Regions from separate parts of the Paenibacillus sp. FSL F4-0125 genome, predicted to be linked through region 2. Evidence: a T-box and tRNA genes for the amino acid it is inferred to sense, from the RefSeq annotation. Region 2 holds a T-box; the other holds one or more tRNA genes.

Region 1 (10,741 bases), 120 kb from region 2:
CGGCACGTGAGGCCTGCCCCGACGGGCAGGCATTGAGAGGAGCGCGCAATCTGGCTGACGCGGGTGCGGTACGCATGCTTACAGAGGGCCATTATCTGTTCGACATCGTAGATACCTTCAGCGATTTTTCCGCTTATAAGGTACTGATACTACCGGATGAGGTACCGGTATGGCCGGAGTTAGCCACCGCTATTGAAATCTTCACAGCTGGAGGAGGTAAAGTGCTCGCCACCGGGCGTTCAGGTCTGAACACAGCAGGCGATGCGTTTGCACTGAACCTGGGTATCAACTGGCTGGGAACCAATCCTTACCGGCCAGCTTATTTCTATCCGCATTTCACACCGGGGGCTCTGCTGCCAGCCTCCTACGTAATGTACGGCGAAGGTCAGCTTGTGGAATTGCATGACGGACAATCACTGGGTAATCTGGAGAATCCATATTTCAACCGCGATGTATTCACCTTTTGTTCACATCAACACACGCCTGGTACCAGGGAAGACAATGGACCAGGCATGGTCGAAAGCAGCAATGGAATCTATATCGCTTGGGATGTGTTCAGCGAATATGCGGAAGCAGGCCATCTTATCCTGAAAGAGATGGTGCTTCATGCGCTATCACGGCTGCTCCCCCAGCCTGCCCTGCGCACCAATCTACCGGTCCGGGGAATAGCGACCCTGCAGTATCAGCAGGCGGAGCAGCGCTATGTGAACCATCTGCTTTATGCCTCCCCCGTGCTAAAAGGACGCATTGAAGTTATCGAAGACATCGTGCCGCTACGGGACATTTCTGTCAGCCTGCGTCTTCTATCTCCTGCTCTTGTCCAGCGGGTCTATCTGGCCCCGTCAATGACAGCTCTGCCGTTTACGGTAGGCCAGGATGAAATCTCTTATATAATTCCTTGCTTGGAGAATCACCAGATGGTAGTAATAGAACTGGCACAGGAGAAATATCCAGTAGAGTAAATTCGCTCAATCAAACAGAATCAGGGAGGTCCAGCAACCTATCATGGCTTCTATAACCTCCCTTTTCTTATTGCAATGTCCCCTTCAAAACATAGTCCCTTAGCCGGTCCTCTCCGATTCAGATATAAAAAAATCAACCCATCGCAGATGAGTTGATCCATAACTATATTTTAAACAAAGTTGCTCATAGAAGATCTCAAGCTTAAGCCATTTGCTGTGCCAGTCCTCCCAGTGCACCAAAGACCATGTTCTTCGTCATAGTTGTGCTGTGTTACTGCGCTTCTTTCCAATGGCGTCAGTATGAAAAAAGTTCAGGAATCACCTTAAGTTCAATTCAAAAATCAACATAGCAGAAACCATGAATTAAACAATAAAGATATAATATATTTCAGCAAAGAAAAAGAGTTTATAAGATCGCTTAGTAAGCAATCTTATAAACTCCTTTAGGATGGACTCTCAGGGGCTCGAACCCTGGACAAATAGATTAAGAGTCTACTGCTCTACCAACTGAGCTAAGAGTCCACAATATAATGATTTATCTTATAGAACTTGAAAAGCAAAAGCTCTTAGCATAACGCATAAGAGCTTCGCTTGCTAATTGATACCGGTGAGAGGACTCGAACCTCCACGGTTTCCCTCTCGATTTTGAGTCGAGCGCGTCTGCCATTCCGCCACACCGGCAAATTATTGAGTTAAAAGATGGCGCGCCCTGAGAGATTCGAACTCCCGGCCTTTTGATTCGTAGTCAAACGCTCTATCCAGCTGAGCTAAGGGCGCAAAATTTATATGGAGCGGACGACGGGAATCGAACCCGCGACCCTCGCCTTGGCAAGGCGATGCTCTACCGCTGAGCCACGTCCGCACACGGTATGTATTGATGTCCGACTCACTAAAGAAGTGAGCCATGAAGGACTCGAACCTTCGACACCCTGATTAAAAGTCAGGTGCTCTACCAACTGAGCTAATGGCTCATAAAGCAAGAAAAATGGCGGAACCGACGAGATTCGAACTCGCGATCTCCTGCGTGACAGGCAGGCATGTTAGGCCAACTACACCACGGTTCCAAAAGATATAATTGCTTGATGAAAATTGGTTGCGGGGGCAGGATTTGAACCTGCGGCCTTCGGGTTATGAGCCCGACGAGCTACCGGGCTGCTCCACCCCGCGTCATTAAAAAATATTCAACTACCCATTACAATAAGAAAGCTTCATGGTGGAGGCTGAGGGGATCGAACCCCCGACCCTCTGCTTGTAAGGCAGATGCTCTCCCAGCTGAGCTAAGCCTCCATGTAAAGAAGCAACTCAATTATCATAACACATTCTAACCAGTAATGCAATATTTTATTTCAGAAGAACAATAAGGTTTTAAAGAAATTGGTGACCCGTATGGGATTCGAACCCATGTTACCTCCGTGAAAGGGAGGTGTCTTAACCCCTTGACCAACGGGCCTTATCGAAAACAAAATGTTTTGACAACAAAAAAGATTATATCATGTATTTCGAAGTATAGCAATACATAAATTAAAATACTTTCACTTTTATTCTAAGCAGGCATTAAAGTAATGCCTAGCTTGAGTGATATAAGCTCCACGACTTCAAGAGCTGTGCGGTTGTTCGTGTCTAAATGCGCTCGGAATACGTCCTGGTTCAGTCCTGTGATGCATCTGTCGATCTGTTGAACGGCCCACGAGTCCTTCTCCTCACCTCTACTAGTCAATCGCTTAAGCAGCGTCTCTCGTGAGGCACATAAAGTGAAATGATGAACCTCTAATCCTTCATTCATTAGCTTCCCCACAATCTCTATCCAATAATCTGGGTTGACTATAGTCATAGGTACGATAATCGTCCCACTATATTCGCTAACTATGTATTTTAACATGGAATGATTAATTTCACGCCAAAGGCGATAGTCCTGAAAGTCACTTATTGTCATCACATCGGGAATGTTTGCTCTTATGTAATACCCAACATTCTCTGGATCGTATACAAAGGAATTAGGAAGCCTGCGATGTAATTGATATGCAGTTTCTGTCTTTCCCGCACCAAAAGCTCCATTGATCCATATAATCAAGATGATTCTCCCCCATAAATAATCTATATTTTGAGTGGCCAAGACTAGTCTCCTTAAGACTCTATTAATCACAATATCATAAGAATCCTTTCATGTAATAATGTATTTAATAGATTTAGTTCTTATTGTTTTCTTTAAACCCTTACCTGCAGTTTCTCTGTATAACAAAAAGACCACTGTCGATTACTCAACAGTGGTCTCGCGTGCTTGGCAACGTCCTACTCTCCCAGGACCCTTCGGTCCAAGTACCATCGGCGCTGGAGGGCTTAACGGTCGTGTTCGGGATGGGTACGCGTGGAACCCCTCCGCTATCGCCACCAAACGGGCATTTGCAGTACAAATGCATTATTCAGGTCTCAGCATCGCCAAATGCTGAAAACAAATTCATCATCATACGGTCACTAGTACCATATGGGTTAGAACTTGATTCCTGAAAACTGAATCCGAATTGAATTTGCGTTCGCCCTTCTTACGGGGCCCCCGGAAAGTACTCGGAATTAGCTTCGCAGCTTCTTCTTCACTTTTTGGGGTATTTTTAGGATAAGCCCTCGACCGATTAGTATTGGTCAGCTCCATGCATTACTGCACTTCCACCTCCAACCTATCTACCTCGTCGTCTTCAAGGGGTCTTACTAATTGGGAAATCTCATCTTGAGGGGGGCTTCACGCTTAGATGCTTTCAGCGCTTATCCCGTCCGTACGTAGCTACCCAGCCATGCTTCTGGCGAAACAACTGGTGCACCAGCGGTACGTCCATCCCGGTCCTCTCGTACTAAGGACAGCTCCTCTCAAATTTCCTGCGCCCACGACAGATAGGGACCGAACTGTCTCACGACGTTCTGAACCCAGCTCGCGTACCGCTTTAATGGGCGAACAGCCCAACCCTTGGGACCTACTTCAGCCCCAGGATGCGATGAGCCGACATCGAGGTGCCAAACCTCCCCGTCGATGTGGACTCTTGGGGGAGATAAGCCTGTTATCCCCAGGGTAGCTTTTATCCGTTGAGCGATGGCCCTTCCATGCGGTACCACCGGATCACTAAGTCCGACTTTCGTCCCTGCTCGACTTGTAGGTCTCGCAGTCAAGCTCCCTTATGCCTTTGCACTCTTCGAATGATTTCCAACCATTCTGAGGGAACCTTGGAACGCCTCCGTTACTCTTTAGGAGGCGACCGCCCCAGTCAAACTGCCCGCCTGACACGGTCCCCGTACCCGATTAGGGCACTAGGTTAGAACCTAGATACGATCAGGGTGGTATCCCAACGGCGCCTCCACCGAAGCTTGCGCTCCGATTTCTACGGCTCCCACCTATCCTGTACAGATCGTACCCAAATTCAATATCAAGCTGCAGTAAAGCTCCATGGGGTCTTTCCGTCTTGTCGCGGGTAACCTGCATCTTCACAGGTATTAAAATTTCACCGGATCTCTCGTTGAGACAGCGCCCAAGTCGTTACGCCATTCGTGCGGGTCAGAATTTACCTGACAAGGAATTTCGCTACCTTAGGACCGTTATAGTTACGGCCGCCGTTTACTGGGGCTTCGGTTCATAGCTTCGGGTTACCCCTAACCACTCCCCTTAACCTTCCAGCACCGGGCAGGCGTCAGCCCGTATACTTCGCCTTGCGGCTTCGCACAGACCTGTGTTTTTGCTAAACAGTCGCTTGGGCCTTTTCACTGCGGCCCCCTCGTGCTATTCACACTACCGGGGCACCCCTTCTCCCGAAGTTACGGGGTCATTTTGCCGAGTTCCTTAACGAGAGTTCTTCCGCGCGCCTTAGAATTCTCTTCTCGCCTACCTGTGTCGGTTTGCGGTACGGGCACCTTCTCCTGGCTAGAGGCTTTTCTTGGCAGTGTGAGATCATGACCTTCGCTACTACAATTTTCGCTCCCCATCACAGCCCAGCCTTAACGATGTGCGGATTTGCCTACACATCAGCCTCACTGCTTAGACGGACATATCCATCAGTCCGCGTCACTACCCTCCTGCGTCACCCCATCGCTCATAGCGGATTACGGTGGTACAGTAATTTCAAACTGTTGTCCTTCGACTACGCCTTTCGGCCTCGCCTTAGGTCCCGACTTACCCTGAGCGGACGAGCCTTCCTCAGGAAACCTTGGGCTTTCGGCGGATCAGATTCTCACTGATCTTTTCGTTACTCATACCGGCATTCTCACTTGTATGCTGTCCAGCGCTCCTTACGGTACACCTTCAACCCACATACAACGCTCCCCTACCCCAGATACATACGTATCTAGCCATAGCTTCGGTGGTGTGTTTAGCCCCGTTACATTTTCGGCGCAGAGTCACTCGACCAGTGAGCTATTACGCACTCTTTCAATGGTGGCTGCTTCTAAGCCAACATCCTGGTTGTCTGTGCAACTCCACATCCTTTCCCACTTAACACACACTTGGGGACCTTAGCTGATGGTCTGGGCTGTTTCCCTTTTGACAATGGATCTTAGCACTCACTGTCTGACTCCCGGCAATAAGTATATGGCATTCGGAGTTTGACTGAGCTTGGTAATCCTTGCGGACCCCGCACCCAATCAGTGCTCTACCTCCACTACTCTTATACCGAGGCTAGCCCTAAAGCTATTTCGGGGAGAACCAGCTATCTCCGAGTTCGATTGGAATTTCTCCGCTACCCCCACCTCATCCCCGCACTTTTCAACGTGCGTGGGTTCGGGCCTCCAGTGCGTGTTACCGCACCTTCACCCTGGACAGGGGTAGATCACACGGTTTCGGGTCTACGTCCACATACTCAATCGCCCTATTCAGACTCGCTTTCGCTGCGGCTCCGTCTTCTCGACTTAACCTTGCATGTTAAACGTAACTCGCCGGTTCATTCTACAAAAGGCACGCCATCACCCATAGATAGGGCTCTGACTTTTTGTAAGCACACGGTTTCAGGTTCTATTTCACTCCCCTTCCGGGGTGCTTTTCACCTTTCCCTCACGGTACTGTTTCACTATCGGTCGCCAGGTAGTATTTAGCCTTAGCAGATGGTCCTGCTGGATTCATACGGGGTTTCACGTGCCCCGCACTACTCGGGATCCGTCTCGGAGAGAACACAGTTTAGGCTACAGGGCTTTTACCTCTATCGCGGGCCTTTCCAGACCTCTTCACCTACCATATTCCTTTGTAACTCCATGTGAGACGTCCCACAACCCCTAAGAGCAAGCTCTTAGGTTTAGGCTGTTCCGCGTTCGCTCGCCGCTACTGACGGAATCACTATTGTTTTCTCTTCCTCAGGGTACTTAGATGTTTCAGTTCCCCTGGTCTGCCTCTACATACCCTATGTATTCAGGTATGAGTAACTGCGAATTACCACAGCTGGGTTTCCCCATTCGGACACCCCCGGATCAAAGCTTGCTTACAGCTCCCCGAGGCAGTTTCGTTGTTCGCCACGTCCTTCGTCGGCTCCTGGCGCCTAGGCATCCTCCGTGTGCTCTTATTAGCTTAACCTTGATTTTTCCGCAGGAAAATATCATACGATATCTCTCTTGGAATCATCTCACTAATAACATTTACTTGTTTTACACAAGTTGCTAAAAGATGTTCTAAAACGCAAATTCGTTTCGGTATCCAGTTTTCAAGGATCAAGTCTTACTTGAGAGCTTAAACTCTCAAAACTGAGCAACGAGTGAGTTGTGGAAGTTTAACTTCCGATTTGAATGTCTCCACTTCCGAAGACGATTCTCCATAGAAAGGAGGTGATCCAGCCGCACCTTCCGATACGGCTACCTTGTTACGACTTCACCCCAATCATCTACCCCACCTTCGGCGGCTGGCTCCCTTGCGGGTTACCCCACCGACTTCGGGTGTTGTAAACTCTCGTGGTGTGACGGGCGGTGTGTACAAGACCCGGGAACGTATTCACCGCGGCATGCTGATCCGCGATTACTAGCAATTCCGACTTCATGCAGGCGAGTTGCAGCCTGCAATCCGAACTGAGACCGGCTTTGATGGGATTGGCTCCACCTCGCGGCTTCGCTTCCCGTTGTACCGGCCATTGTAGTACGTGTGTAGCCCAGGTCATAAGGGGCATGATGATTTGACGTCATCCCCACCTTCCTCCGGTTTGTCACCGGCAGTCACTCTAGAGTGCCCAACATTACTTGCTGGCAACTAAAGTTAAGGGTTGCGCTCGTTGCGGGACTTAACCCAACATCTCACGACACGAGCTGACGACAACCATGCACCACCTGTCTCCTCTGTCCCGAAGGCCGCTGCTATCTCTAGCAGATTCAGAGGGATGTCAAGACCTGGTAAGGTTCTTCGCGTTGCTTCGAATTAAACCACATACTCCACTGCTTGTGCGGGTCCCCGTCAATTCCTTTGAGTTTCAGTCTTGCGACCGTACTCCCCAGGCGGAGTGCTTACTGTGTTAACTTCGGCACCAAGGGTATCGAAACCCCTAACACCTAGCACTCATCGTTTACGGCGTGGACTACCAGGGTATCTAATCCTGTTTGCTCCCCACGCTTTCGCGCCTCAGCGTCAGTTACAGCCCAGAAAGTCGCCTTCGCCACTGGTGTTCCTCCACATATCTACGCATTTCACCGCTACACGTGGAATTCCACTTTCCTCTTCTGTACTCAAGTCACCCAGTTTCCAGTGCGACCTTAGGTTGAGCCCAAGGTTTAAACACCAGACTTAAATGACCGCCTGCGCGCGCTTTACGCCCAATAATTCCGGACAACGCTTGCCCCCTACGTATTACCGCGGCTGCTGGCACGTAGTTAGCCGGGGCTTTCTTCTCAGGTACCGTCACTCCGGTAGCAGTTACTCTACCGGACGTTCTTCCCTGGCAACAGAGCTTTACGATCCGAAAACCTTCATCACTCACGCGGCGTTGCTCCGTCAGACTTTCGTCCATTGCGGAAGATTCCCTACTGCTGCCTCCCGTAGGAGTCTGGGCCGTGTCTCAGTCCCAGTGTGGCCGTTCACCCTCTCAGGTCGGCTACGCATCGTCGCCTTGGTGGGCCGTTACCCCACCAACTAGCTAATGCGCCGCAGGCCCATCCCTCAGTGACAGATTGCTCCGTCTTTCATTCTTCCTTCAGGAGAAAAAAGAAATTATCCGGTATTAGCTACCGTTTCCGGTAGTTATCCCAGTCTAAGGGGCAGGTTGCCTACGTGTTACTCACCCGTCCGCCGCTAAGTTATTTTGAAAGCAAGCTTTCAAAATAACTCCGCTCGACTTGCATGTATTAGGCACGCCGCCAGCGTTCGTCCTGAGCCAGGATCAAACTCTCCAATTAGTATTGAAAAGAGCGATATGCTCATTTTGAAACATCTGACGAGAAAATTAATTCTCACGATGAAATTTCAAAAGCGTAAAATACGCTGTGAAACTCATCAGTTTTGGATTTCACTTTCGTGATTTCCTACTCACTCGTTGTTCAGTTTTCAAAGATCAAGTTCTCGTTGGTGCCGTTTAATGTCTCAGCAGCAACTCTTATAATATATCATGCATTCCGATGAATTGCAACACTTTTTTTTCAAAGTCTTGTGTAATCTCATCTGGATTAACATTCACCAATCGAAAGTTTATATCTCCTCTTTGCGACTGGATTTATAATGTAACATATAACCCACTCTAAAAACAACCCCTAAATTTTAAAAATTCAAAAAAATACTTTCGCCTCATTCTTACATCTACTTCATTTCTTCTCATTAAAAACGTGCAGACTCTGATAATCAGAATCTGCACGTTAAAGAGAGATTAGCTTTTAGTTTAAAACTGTATTAATTAGAAATCCACGGATTTCTGCGTTTCTTAGAACTCTCTGTACGACCACCTGCACTTGAACGCTGAGATTTCACAACTGTCTTGGTCTTCTTGCTGCTATTTTGACTTGAGGTCTTTGCTTTTGCTGCCGTTTCCTTCGTTGCACTCCCCTTACTCTTGAGCGAACCACCAGAGCTAGATTCCTCACTCACTGTTCTAGCAACTTCGGGAGTGTCCAGTACAAACGTTTCAGGATCTTGAATTTCCGGAACCCGATTATGCTGCGAATAATTACCTATACCAGGATACTGCGGATTAGACGGAATACTCGACATTATCGGCCCACCAAAAGCTCCAAGAGGAGAAGCTGGGACTATTCCCTGATTAGGTGTTCCTGCTCCATAAGCAGAGAATGCATTTGGGTTTCCATATGCAGGATAGGTATTGTATAAGGGCATTTCATATGAATAGGGTTGAACATGCATTCCCCCGCACCCACAAGTAGTTGGCCAAGGAAGGTTCGATGACATCCCATACATCGAGTCCATCCCCGAAACATTAGCCTCCATATTGTTAGGCGCAGCATTCGAATTCCATTGCTCCGGACTCATATTAGGCCAAGCATTTGGATTCCATTGCTCCGGACTCATATTAGACCAAGCATTCGGATTCCATTGTTCCGGACTTACATTAGGCGCAGCATTCGGATTCCATTGTTCTGGACTCACGTTAGGCGCAGCATTCGGATTCCATTGTTCTGGACTCACGTTAGGCGCAGCATTCGGATTCCATTGTTCTGGACTCATATTAGGTGAACACATGTTTTCTGAAAAGTAGTATGGAGACATGCACTCTGGTCCAAATGCCGCTGGCTGAACATAATTTGGTGCCCAGTTCATGTTCATATTAGGGCTATTCTGATAAGAATCATTGAGATAAGGATTTCCACCTAGGCCTGGATATCCCATACTGTCACAAGAATTTGCCTTTTCCTCTTTGGTAGTCACTGGCTTCATCTCAGCTTTTGACGCCTCATGATGTGCTACGGGCTCTTGATTTGGTACTGTAATCTGAACAAACAAGCTCTGCATTTCAATTTCTTGCACAGGAGCAACTTCCATTTGCATATTTGGCGCAGGGTTCGGTGCATTAATTGGAGCTATATTTACCGATGGATGTGGTGCTGAATTGGATTCAGGTGCGATTTTTGGCGATGGTTTAGGTGCAGGTTTAGTTTCTGGTTTTGCCTCAGGTTTATTTTCTGCTTTTGCTTCCGGTTTAGTTTCTGGCTTAACCTCTGGTTTAGTTTCCGGTTTTGGTGCAGGAACCACCTCAGCAACTGGCTGTTCTTTTGGACCCGTATATTCCTTCCCGCCAACTTGTGTTTTCTCAGAAGCATTAGAAGGCATGTAGCCTGGCTGTACGGGCGAAGCGTTTGACGTCTTTTTAGGAATGTTAACTACTTCCCCTAACATCAATACATTTGGATTCTTTAGCTGGGGGTTTGCTGCAACCATATCCTTTAAGGGGATTCCCCACGCCTTAGATAATTTCCATAAGGTATCTCCTTGTTTGACTGTATGCTTGTAGTAAACTTCACTGTTATCCGGTACAGATACGGGAGCCGTAGGTATTTTTACTTTTTCACCAAGTGCCAGCACATTCGGATTACTGATCTGTGGATTAGCTTCAATAATTTTTTGTAACGGCACTCCGTACTTTTGCGATAATGCATACAGACTATCGCCTTGTTTGACAATGTGTATTTTCACGTAGCATTAACCTCCTAAAAGTTTTGTGGAGTATTGCTTTCTTACAGCTACACAGCAAAACTGGCTTTGAAAGCAAACACCCTTTGGATGGAACATTGCTCTCTTACAAAGTTATATGCGGTACAGCCGCCTCCTTCGTTACTACATCTTATGCAGCCCATGGGCGAATGACATCCCTGAAATAAAAAAAATCCTTTCATGA
Region 2 (10,741 bases):
AAGCGAGGGCGGCGCGGCGATTACCAGTCTACTGTATGGTGACGAGAATCCGTCAGGAAGATTAACGATGTCTTTCCCTGTATCTGTTGGACAAATTCCGGTCTATTACAATCATTTCAACACTGGACGTCCTCTACATGTACCGGGTGCGGACAAACGTTATGTCTCACAATATCTGGACATTCCTAACGAGCCGTTCCTGCCATTTGGCTTTGGTCTTAGTTATACGACATTTAGCTACAGTGAACCGATTCTTTCCGGTGAAATAATGACGAACGATCAGCCTATTAAAGTAACTGTTACGGTGACGAATACAGGCAATGTACAAGGAGAAGAGGTAGTGCAGCTCTATATCCGAGACATTTCAGGAGAAGTTGTCAGACCGATGAAGGAACTGAAAGACTTTGCCAAGATCAGCCTCTCCCCGGGAGAAAGCAAGGAAGTGAGCTTTACGCTTACGGAAGAACAGCTTCGTTACTATCATAGCGACTTAAGCTTTAGCAGTGATCCGGGACAATTCAAATTGTTTGTGGGTCCAAATAGCCAAGAGGTTAAAGATCGCGATTTTCGCTTAACATTAGCTTAAGTAGAATATACACGACACAGGCTGTCGTACTAGAGGAGCGCAAGAATATGACTACTAATATGAATTCTAACATCCATTTAAAAGCTGGAGACTTATCATTCACTTTTACAAACAGTGGGGACTTGTTCCAAGTTCTCCATGAACGGACAATGATCAATCAATTGCTGCCTAATATTGTGGATGGCTCCTTATCCAATCTATATTTACGCATTCATAGTAATGGAAGCATTCAAGCTGTTCCTTTGCTTGGCATTCATTCTTCAAGTACTGTACGTAAGGCTGGGAACCGCTTGGTTTGGGAAGGTACTGCGGAAAAAATTGAGTATCAGGTTATTTTTACTCCGACGGCTCAAGGCGCTTGGTTCTGGGATGTGAAGCTTTCAGGGCAAGACGCAGATGTGGATCTCGTGTACGGACAAGATGTGGGTATTGCCGATATTGGTGCTGTTCGCAGTAATGAAGCCTACCTGTCACAGTATATTGATCATGCCGTATTCGAGGATCAGTCAAAGGGATATGTAGTATGCTCCAGACAGAATCAACCGCAAGGTGGCAAATTTCCATATCTACAACAGGGTGCAATCACTAAAGCAACAAGCTTCTCAACGGATGGTTTCCAATTCTTTGGATTGTCTTATAAAGAGACCAATCAACCGGAAAGCCTGAGTCGTGATCAATTAAGTAATGAAATCTATCAATATGAATTCGCTTATACTGCGCTGCAATCGGAGCGGGTGAAGCTGAGCGGGGAAGCCCGATTTGTATTTTATGGATTGTTCAAGCAAGATCATCCAGAAGCGATCACCTCGTTAGAATTCGCGAAGGATGTTACTGCGGCTTGGGAAACTGTAAAAGAGTTGCCTTTAGAAGTTGAAGCAACGCTCGAGCGTTCTTTCCTAACGAAAGAGCTGGGTGCGCCTCTGGCTGCAAACTCTCTGACGGACGAAGAGATCGATGCCTTGTTCCCGGTTCGTTATCAAGAAGAGAGAGAGGGAGACCAGCTTCTGTCTTTCTTCACGGAAAATTATGAGCATGTTGTATTGAAAGAGAAGGAACTTAAGGTAGAGCGTCCTCATGGCCATATTCTAATGAGTGGGGATAATGCCCGACTTAACGATAAGGTCATCACTACGACTTCCTATATGTACGGAATATTTAACTCTCAAATCGTTATTGGTAATACTAATTTCAACAAACTCATGACCAATGCGAGAAATGCACTTAACATTCCGAAAGCTTCAGGACAACGTATCTATGTGCAGTGGAATGGTGAATACCGTCTGTTGACCATGCCTTCTCTATTCGAGGTTGGTTTCAACTATGCCCGTTGGTATTACAGAACTGATGGCGAATGCTTCATTATTACGAACTACACTACTGCAGATTCTCCAGAGATATTCCTGAATGTGCGTACCGAAAGCGGAAAAGCTTATCGCTATCTAGTCACTAACCAAATCACGATGAACGTTAACGAATACGAGCTTCCATATCAATTCAAGCAAGAAGAGGGAATCGTAACCTTCTCGGCTGACAGAAGCGCACTAAGTGCAGGAGAATATCCTGATCTGCAATATAAATTCCAGGTACAGGGAGCAGATTTTACTCTTCAAAATGAAGGTAGACTTGTCTCTCATGCTGAGCAGACCGATGCACCGCTAGCAGTTCTGGAACTGTCGGAGAGCAGTGAGTGGACATTGAACATTCAAGGTCTTCTGGATGGTAAGGAGATTCAATCGAGCAGTCGTACAGCTGAAGAAGAGATTTCCGCATACCGTGAGTTCTATAGCGGGGTTATGAATGGCTTCCGTCTGACGTTAGGTGATGGGGCGGAAGGCGAGCTGTTTAAGGTAAATGCTCTGGCTTGGTGGTATACCCATAATATGCTCGTCCATTATTCAGTTCCTCACGGATTGGAACAATACGGCGGCGCTGCTTGGGGAACCCGTGACGTGTGTCAAGGACCAGTAGAATACTTCATGGCTACGCAAAAATACGATCAAGTTCGTGAGATATTGCTGACCCTGTATGCTCATCAATATGAAGATGATGGTAACTGGCCGCAGTGGTTCATGTTTGATAAATATACGAAGATTCAGCAAGAGGAGAGCCATGGAGATATTATTGTATGGCCACTCAAAGTGCTTGGAGACTATTTGGCAGTAACGCAAGACTACAGCATTTTGCAGGCGACTGTGCCGTACACTCGTAAGCATAGCTTTGATTTTACAGAGGAAAAAGCGACGCTGCTGGATCATGCACGGAAGGAAGTTGCTTATATTAAGAATCACTTCCTGCATGACACGCATTTGTCTTCTTACGGTGATGGAGACTGGGATGATACACTCCAGCCGGCAAATCCACAGCTGAAGCAGTACATGGTGAGTAGCTGGACAGTGGCGCTTACTTATCAGACATTGAATCAGTTCTCTGAAGTGCTCCATAAAGTTGATCCAGCAGGTTCTGAAGAGCTGAAAGCGATGGTAGAGGGAATCCGTGAGGATTTCAACACTCATATGCTCCAATCTGAGGTAATTCCTGGATTCCTGTATATGGAGGACCCTGAGCAGGTGAAGCTTATGGTACATCCAAGCGATACAGAAACCGGAATTCAATACCGTTTGCTGCCAATGACGCGCAGTATGATCAGTGAGCTGCTTACACCAGAACAAGCCGAAGCGCACTATGAAGTGATCCAGGATAAATTGTTCTGCCCAGACGGCGTTCGTCTGATGAACCGTCCAGCACAATACGTTGGCGGCGTTAGCACTCATTTCAAACGTGCGGAGCAAGCTTCTAACTTTGGTCGGGAAATTGGGCTTCAATATGTACATGCCCACATCCGTTATGTAGAAGCTATGGCTAAGCTAGGGAAAACCGATCAGGTCTGGAATGGCCTAGCGGCGATCAATCCGATCGGAATCCGTGACGTGGTGCCAAACGCTGAACTACGTCAGGCTAACTCTTATTTCAGCAGCTCGGATGGTAAATTTAACACCCGTTATGAGGCACAGGAGAATTTCGATAAGCTGCGTAATGGTGATGTAGCGGTCAAAGGTGGATGGAGAATCTATTCCAGCGGTCCTGGGATCTACATGAACCAGTTAATCTCCAATGCACTGGGGATCCGTACGGAAGGCGGGGATTTAATCATCGACCCAATTCTGCCGGAGTCACTGGACGGAATGCACTTTAGCTTTGAGTATGCCGGTACTAAGGTGGAATTTATTTATCACCTTACGGGCTCTGACAACAGTCGGATTACTGTTAACGATACGGAAGTGCAAGCGGAAGATACGCTTAATCGTTACCGTAGTGGCGGTATCCGGATCAAGCGCGAAGACTTTGATCGTCTCTGCGTGGAAGCTGGAAATGTGATAGACATTTATAAGTAAGATCATATTTGAAGGGCAATCTCCGCGATAAGCGTGGAGATTGCCCTTTTTTGTGCTACATACGGCTCGGTGTCGGTAACCCAAGCACTTCAAGTACATCCCCTAAAGTGTCCTTAAATCTCGAAGTGAGCCAGAGACGAAAGGCAATGGTACCTGCCTCACCTTTTAAAATCGGACATAAAGAATAGAAGTTATTGAAGAGTGTGGCTAACGTATGCGCGTAAGTACAGAGTATGTTCGGCGTCAATTCTACACTGGCAGAATACAATGTCTCCTGCCAGAGGCTAAGCTGTCTCAGCAGAGCAAGCTCTGCTTTTTCCATTTCGATAGGGAATTGAAGTACTGAGGCGTTTGTGCTGAATGGGATTGTAGATTTGCTCAAAACACTGCTGGCACGAGCATAGGTGTACATCAAATAAACGCCGGTATTCCCGGATATTTCTGTAGCTTGTTTGAAATCAAACACGATTTCCGTTCCCAGATTGAACCGCAGCAGATAATAACGAATGGCAGCAGCTGCAATGATGTGGCTGGAAAGTCCCTCTTTATCGGAGCGCGAATGTTCTATGTTCTGTTCCATAAGCTTCACTAAATCGCTCACCTTAACGCCAATTCCTTGGCGTCCGGACATGGCATAAGAAGATTTTCCTTCTGAAATATCTATTCCCAGCTCAGCAGCCGAGACCGGACTAAGAGAAACAACACCGTAACTTACATGATGGAGCTTATCTGCCTGATCGTTATAACCTAGTGCGCTTAAAGCCTGCTTAACCATTTGTTGCGGATATTCCTGTCTATAATCAATCACGTTAATGACACGGTCTGCATGTCCATAAGACTCTTGGGTTCCAGTTAATCCTGTGGTCCATAAGCCGGATGAGAATTCACTATAGGTGAAATCCTTGGTTAGTAGACCGAATTTCCAGAGATGATAAGCAATGTCTTTGGCTGTATACGTCAAAATACCATTCGAACGCACAAGCACCTTATCCATCTGATGATCCTCGGAATCCGTTTCATTGTTTACGTCTGTCCCTTGCTTTAGCACCCAGCATCCCGCAAGCTTACCTTCAGTCTCCTGTACAAAAACTGCCGTTTGCTTCAATCGCTCAGATGCGGCTGTCCAGAATCCCTCTTTTAAAATATTACTCTCCCATACCAGCAGGTCATAGTGAATACCGAAACGCTTCATTTCCGCTACATGTTCTCTCACGATACGTTCAGCGACAAGATTGCCCAGCCACGCCTCATTGCCGTCACCCTGTTCAAGCGCATGCAGCATATCCGTGCGCTTGTGTGTCATCTCTGGATTCCGTGCATATTCTTTGTTCACTTTGGCATAAAGATCCCAGGAATAATCACCGAAGCGTTGATGATCTCCTTCCAAAGGTACATTTAATAAACCTACAACTGTATCAGCCAGCTGGTTGCCCAGATCATCAACGTAGTTATGGACCTCAACATTATATCCGGTTCTTTTCATTATTCTGACTAGCGTATCGCCAATGCAAGCATTTCTCAGGTGACCTACATGAGCAGCTTTATTGGGATTGATGGAAGTGTGCTCGATGATGACCTTTTCCCCTGCGCTGTCAGGTAGATCAAAGGAATGTTTAGCCCACACCTGCCAATCGATATACAAATTAATGAAACCAGGAGCAGCTACTTCGACTTTTTGTAAAAGACCTGTGTAACTCTCTTGTAGTTCAATTTCTTTTTTTACTAATTCGGCTATGACGAGAGGAGATTTGCGCAGGGTTTTAGCTAGTTGCATAGCAATATTGCAGGAATAATCACCATGCTCCAGATTCGCTGGCTGTTCGATTAGAATAGCAACATCCTTAGGGTAGGAAATTTCTAAGCTGTGGAACACTTTTTTTACACTTTCTTCAATGCTGTTTTTGATGACTTGCTTTAACATGTTATACCCTCCTTTGAAAATACAAAAAAGCCCTCGTCTCAAAAGAGACGAGGGCTTAAGCGCTCGCGGTACCACTCTCGTTGCTAAACAGACGTTTAGCCACCTTACAGGATAACGGTCTTCAGCCGGGGCTTCCTACTTGGGTTCAGAAGTCCATCTCACGGGTGCGCTTCATTAGGTGATCTGTGCCGGCTTACACTTACCCGGCTCGCTGAGGACTAGAACACGTTAACTACTCTCCCACTCATCGATGCTTGAATAATTTTTATCAGTATAACGAATATTTCGAAAAAAGCAATAGGGTGTGTTACTCAGTGAAATCTAGAAGATGTTTGAGTATTAGATTGTTCGATTAGTAGATTATAAATTCAAAGAATAGAAGGTTGTCTTTTTTTGAGTGACAATTCCTTTGCTTAAATGTCCACACATTAACTTTAAATACAGAATATTACTATATAGAGCTATTAATTATGAACCATGTTACTAGTTTTATAGTTTTTTTTCTTTCAAACTGTAGCAGAAGAGAGGAGTGAATAAAGATGGCTTTATATTCAACTGGACCTATAGATAATTCTCCAATTCTGGGAGTTAGACAGACTCAAATCGTAACAGTAAAAGTAGTTAACCGTGATTCTCTTAATCCATATAATTTGGTCATTCAAGGCTTTTTATTAAATGGATCAAGAACAATGTACGTGAATGAAATGCTAAATCTCGCACCTAACCAAGTTCTGACTAGGAACTATTTTGCTGATTTAGATGCCTTTGAATTTGTGTTTGCAACAGTAGACGAGGTTGAAGCAGAGGTAGGGATTTCGGTATGGGGAAAACAGGCTTCGGGGCAATTAGTAGATCCTCATCGAATAGCAGCGTGGGAAAAATATTCAGCAATAATCTAAAGGAGTGTTGAGAAATTGAGCAATTTATCTACCGGGCCGATTGATAATACGATGGTGGGAGGTATACGACCTACTCAACATGTTACGATCAAAATTGATAACCGAAGCGACGTTATTTCTTCTACGGTTCTCGTCCAAGGATATTATATGAATGGGACAAGAACTTTATATGTTAGTGAGCATGTTAACGTTATACCTGATCAAGTTATAACTAAGGACTATTATGCGGATTTTGATGCGTTTGAATTTATTTTTACGACTTTAAGCCTGGTAGATGATCCTATTCAAATTTCAGTATGGGGAAAAAATAGTATAGGTCAAATCGTGACTGCTCACCGACTTGTTCATTCTGAATTACTCGGTGCAACAGTTGGAGTAACTGGAGCGACAGGGGCAGACGGAGCGACTGGAGCAACGGGAGCAGACGGAGTGACAGGTGCGACAGGAGCAGACGGAGCGACTGGAGCAACGGGAGCAGACGGAGTAACAGGTGCGACAGGTGCAGATGGGGTGACAGGTGCAACAGGTGCGGACGGAGTGACTGGAGCAACGGGAGCAGACGGAGTGACTGGAGCAACAGGAGCAGACGGAGTAACAGGAGCTGATGGAGCGACTGGTGCAACTGGAGTGACTGGAGCAACGGGAGCAACAGGAGCCGACGGAGTGACAGGAGCAACGGGAGCAGACGGAGTGACTGGAGCAACAGGAGCAGACGGAGTGACTGGAGTAACAGGAGCAGATGGAGTGACTGGAGCAACGGGAGCAACAGGAGCCGACGGAGTGACAGGAGCAACAGGAGCAGACGGAGCGACTGGAGCAACGGGAGCGGACGGAGTGACAGGAGCAACGGGAGCAGACGGAGTGACTGGAGCAACGGGAGCAGATGGAGTGACTGGTGTGACTGGTGCGACTGGTGCGACTGGAGTGACTGGAGCAGACGGAGTGACTGGAGCAACGGGAGCTGATGGAGCAGACGGAGCGACTGGAGCGACTGGTGCAACTGGTGCGACTGGAGTGACTGGAGCAGACGGAGTGACTGGAGCAACTGGAGTAACAGGAGCAGACGGAGCAACTGGAGCAACAGGAGCTGATGGAGCAGACGGTGTCACTGGTGCGACTGGTGCGACTGGAGTGACCGGAGCAGACGGAGTGACTGGAGCAACGGGAGTAACAGGAGCAGACGGAGCAACTGGAGCAACAGGAGCTGATGGAGCAGACGGTGTCACTGGTGCGACTGGTGCGACTGGAGTGACCGGAGCAACCGGAGTAGATGGAGCAACTGGAGTGACTGGAGCAGACGGAGTAACAGGTGCAACAGGAGCAGATGGAGCGACAGGAGCAGACGGAGTGACTGGAGCAACGGGAGCAGACGGAGTGACTGGAGCGACAGGAGCAGATGGAGTAACAGGAGCGACTGGAGTTACCGGAGCAACCGGAGCAACTGGAGTGACTGGAGCAGACGGAGTAACAGGTGCAACAGGAGCAGATGGAGCGACAGGAGCAGACGGAGTGACTGGAGCAACGGGAGCAGACGGAGTAACTGGAGCGACAGGAGCAACAGGAGCAACAGGAGTAGATGGAGTAACAGGAGCGACTGGAGTTACCGGAGCAACCGGAGTAGATGGAGCAACGGGAGCAGACGGAGTAACTGGAGCGACAGGAGCAACAGGAGTAGATGGAGTAACAGGAGCGACTGGAGTTACCGGAGCAACCGGAGTAGATGGAGCGACAGGAGCGACAGGAGTAGATGGAGTAACAGGAGCGACTGGAGTTACCGGAGCAGACGGAGCAACCGGAGCAACCGGAGCAACTGGAGTGACTGGAGCAGACGGAGTAACAGGAGCAACAGGAGCAACAGGAGTAGATGGAGTAACAGGAGCAACAGGAGTCACGGGTCCGAATATTCAACAAGAGGGATTTTCGGCATTTAAATCTTCATTGTCGGTCTCTACATCCTCACAAATAACAGGTTGGACTGTAACAACACCATTTTATGATAGCCCGACTTTCGACGAAGTTGGGGGCAATTATACCATTCCGACAACCGGCAGATATTCAATTGAAGCTACTATCAATTATTCCACAACTGCCTCAATCTCAATTAGTCTCGGCAGTGCGATCAATCCCGCTTTCGTAGTTCAGAGAACTTCTCCAACGACAACAAATCTGGTTAGTGGATTATTTCCAGTGTTGGATGTGAATGTTGCGCTTATTCTAACTTTGAGAGCTATTTTGGGAAGCGGGACTGTAACGTTGGCTGGTGAATTTGCACTGACAGCAGGTGATGTTATTGGTTTGTTCTATGTGTCAAATGGCTTGACGGTTCCTTTGGATTTGGGCGGCGCTAACACAGCGGGTATCGTTTGGTCTGTTCATGAATTGACTTAATTTAATCACATAGTTTGATGGTAAAAAGAGGGGATACTCTGGAGCGTAAGTAAGGTTCCTGAGCTATCCTCTGTTTTGTTAAAGGGACATGTTATGGGGAGAACAGAATAATGCTCCTAAGATCTACAGCTAATTAAATGATGATAGATTTTCAGAGTTTTTATAAGTATTTAATATGTATAGTAGTAGCTTTTGATGGATGTCCACACCTTAAATCAAGATAAGAATATTACTATTAAGAGCCGGAAATTTCCAACTGAAAAATATAATAGGCTCATTGATAGCGAATTTAGAGTAGATCGGAGGAATGTTTATAGTAACGCAACTATTTAGAGTTTTTGTAGGACAATCTTTTTGTAGGCAATCTATTTAAAAATAAAAGGAGTTGATAACTTGAGTTATTTATCTACTGGACCTATAGAAAACAATCTGGTAGGCGGAGAAAGACCCACCCAGCTGGTTACTATTAAGCTTGTTAATCAGAGCGATGTTTCTGCGGCTATGATTCAAATCGAAGGCTACTATATGAACGGTACAAGAACACTATATGTTAGTGAACTTCATACTGTGGGTCCTAATCAAGTGCTAACGAAAGATTATTATGCAGATTTTGATTCATTCGAATTTTTATTCACAACATCAGCTCAGATAGACGATCCAATTCAAGTCTCGGTTTGGGGAAAAAGCAGTACAGGCCAATTAGTGACTGCCCATCGGCTTGTATACTCTGAATTGTATAGTGAATATATAGGTTATACAGGAGCTACCGGAGAAACCGGTGCCACAGGAGATACGGGGGCGACGGGAAGTGCAGGCGCAACAGGAGCAACCGGAAGTGCAGGCGCAACAGGAGCAACCGGAAGTGCAGGCGCAACGGGAGCGATCGGAAATACAGGAGCAACAGGAGCGACCGGAAATGCAGGCGCAACAGGAGCAACTGGAAGTGCAGGCGCAACAGGAGCAACCGGAAGCGCAGGCGCAACAGGAGCAACCGGAAGTGCAGGAGCAACAGGAGCAACAGGAGTCGCAGGTGTAACAGGAGCGACCGGAAGCGCAGGCGCAACAGGAGCAACCGGAAGCGCAGGTACAACAGGAGCGACCGGAAGCGCAGGTGTAACAGGAGCAACCGGAAGCGCAGGCGTAACAGGAGCAACCGGAGTCGCAGGCGTAACAGGAGCGACCGGAGTCGCAGGCGCAACAGGAGCGACCGGAATTGCAGGCGTAACAGGAGCAACAGGAGCTACGGGTTCAGGAGCCATTATTCCATATGCTTCTGGTCTGCCAGCTGTTATGACCACAGTATTGGGAGGTCTTTTGAATACTTCAAGTGCGATTGGTTTTGGTAGCACTGCCACAAATATCGCTATTACAGGTGGCACTATAGATCTTACAGGAGCAGCTGGAACCTTGCTGAACTTTGCGTTCTCAGTTCCTCGAACTGGAACGCTTACTTCTATAGCAGCCTATTTCAGTACGACAGCTTCCGTTAGTTTAGTTGGTTCTACAGTAACAATCACGGCTCAATTATACAGATCTACTACACCTAACAATACCT

What was found. The T-box of region 2 lies ahead of NST74_RS23730 (arginine--tRNA ligase). A T-box ahead of a tRNA ligase gene usually reads a tRNA of that ligase, here a tRNA-Arg.
Region 1: it encodes a tRNA-Arg, which carries the amino acid that the T-box ahead of NST74_RS23730 (arginine--tRNA ligase) is inferred to sense. The anticodon was not compared.

The regions. Positions count from the first base shown of each region.
Region 1 is NZ_JBBOZJ010000001.1:5,216,858-5,227,598, forward strand. It holds gene NST74_RS23185 (alpha-amylase family protein) at 1-962, shown strand, start outside; tRNA gene NST74_RS23190 (tRNA-Lys) at 1,412-1,484, opposite strand; tRNA gene NST74_RS23195 (tRNA-Leu) at 1,565-1,643, opposite strand; tRNA gene NST74_RS23200 (tRNA-Arg) at 1,663-1,739, opposite strand; tRNA gene NST74_RS23205 (tRNA-Gly) at 1,750-1,824, opposite strand; tRNA gene NST74_RS23210 (tRNA-Lys) at 1,861-1,933, opposite strand; tRNA gene NST74_RS23215 (tRNA-Asp) at 1,949-2,026, opposite strand; tRNA gene NST74_RS23220 (tRNA-Met) at 2,053-2,129, opposite strand; tRNA gene NST74_RS23225 (tRNA-Val) at 2,174-2,249, opposite strand; tRNA gene NST74_RS23230 (tRNA-Glu) at 2,338-2,412, opposite strand; gene NST74_RS23235 (AAA family ATPase) at 2,506-3,033, opposite strand; rRNA gene rrf (5S ribosomal RNA) at 3,239-3,355, opposite strand; rRNA gene NST74_RS23245 (23S ribosomal RNA) at 3,570-6,498, opposite strand; rRNA gene NST74_RS23250 (16S ribosomal RNA) at 6,740-8,297, opposite strand; gene NST74_RS23255 (LysM peptidoglycan-binding domain-containing protein) at 8,785-10,539, opposite strand.
Region 2 is NZ_JBBOZJ010000001.1:5,336,617-5,347,357, reverse strand. It holds gene bglX (beta-glucosidase BglX) at 1-586, shown strand, start outside; gene NST74_RS23735 (GH36-type glycosyl hydrolase domain-containing protein) at 634-3,978, shown strand; gene NST74_RS23730 (arginine--tRNA ligase) at 4,034-5,899, opposite strand; T-box leader at 5,940-6,156, opposite strand; gene NST74_RS23725 (hypothetical protein) at 6,439-6,798, shown strand; gene NST74_RS23720 (beta strand repeat-containing protein) at 6,814-9,186, shown strand; gene NST74_RS23715 (exosporium glycoprotein BclB-related protein) at 9,580-10,741, shown strand, end outside.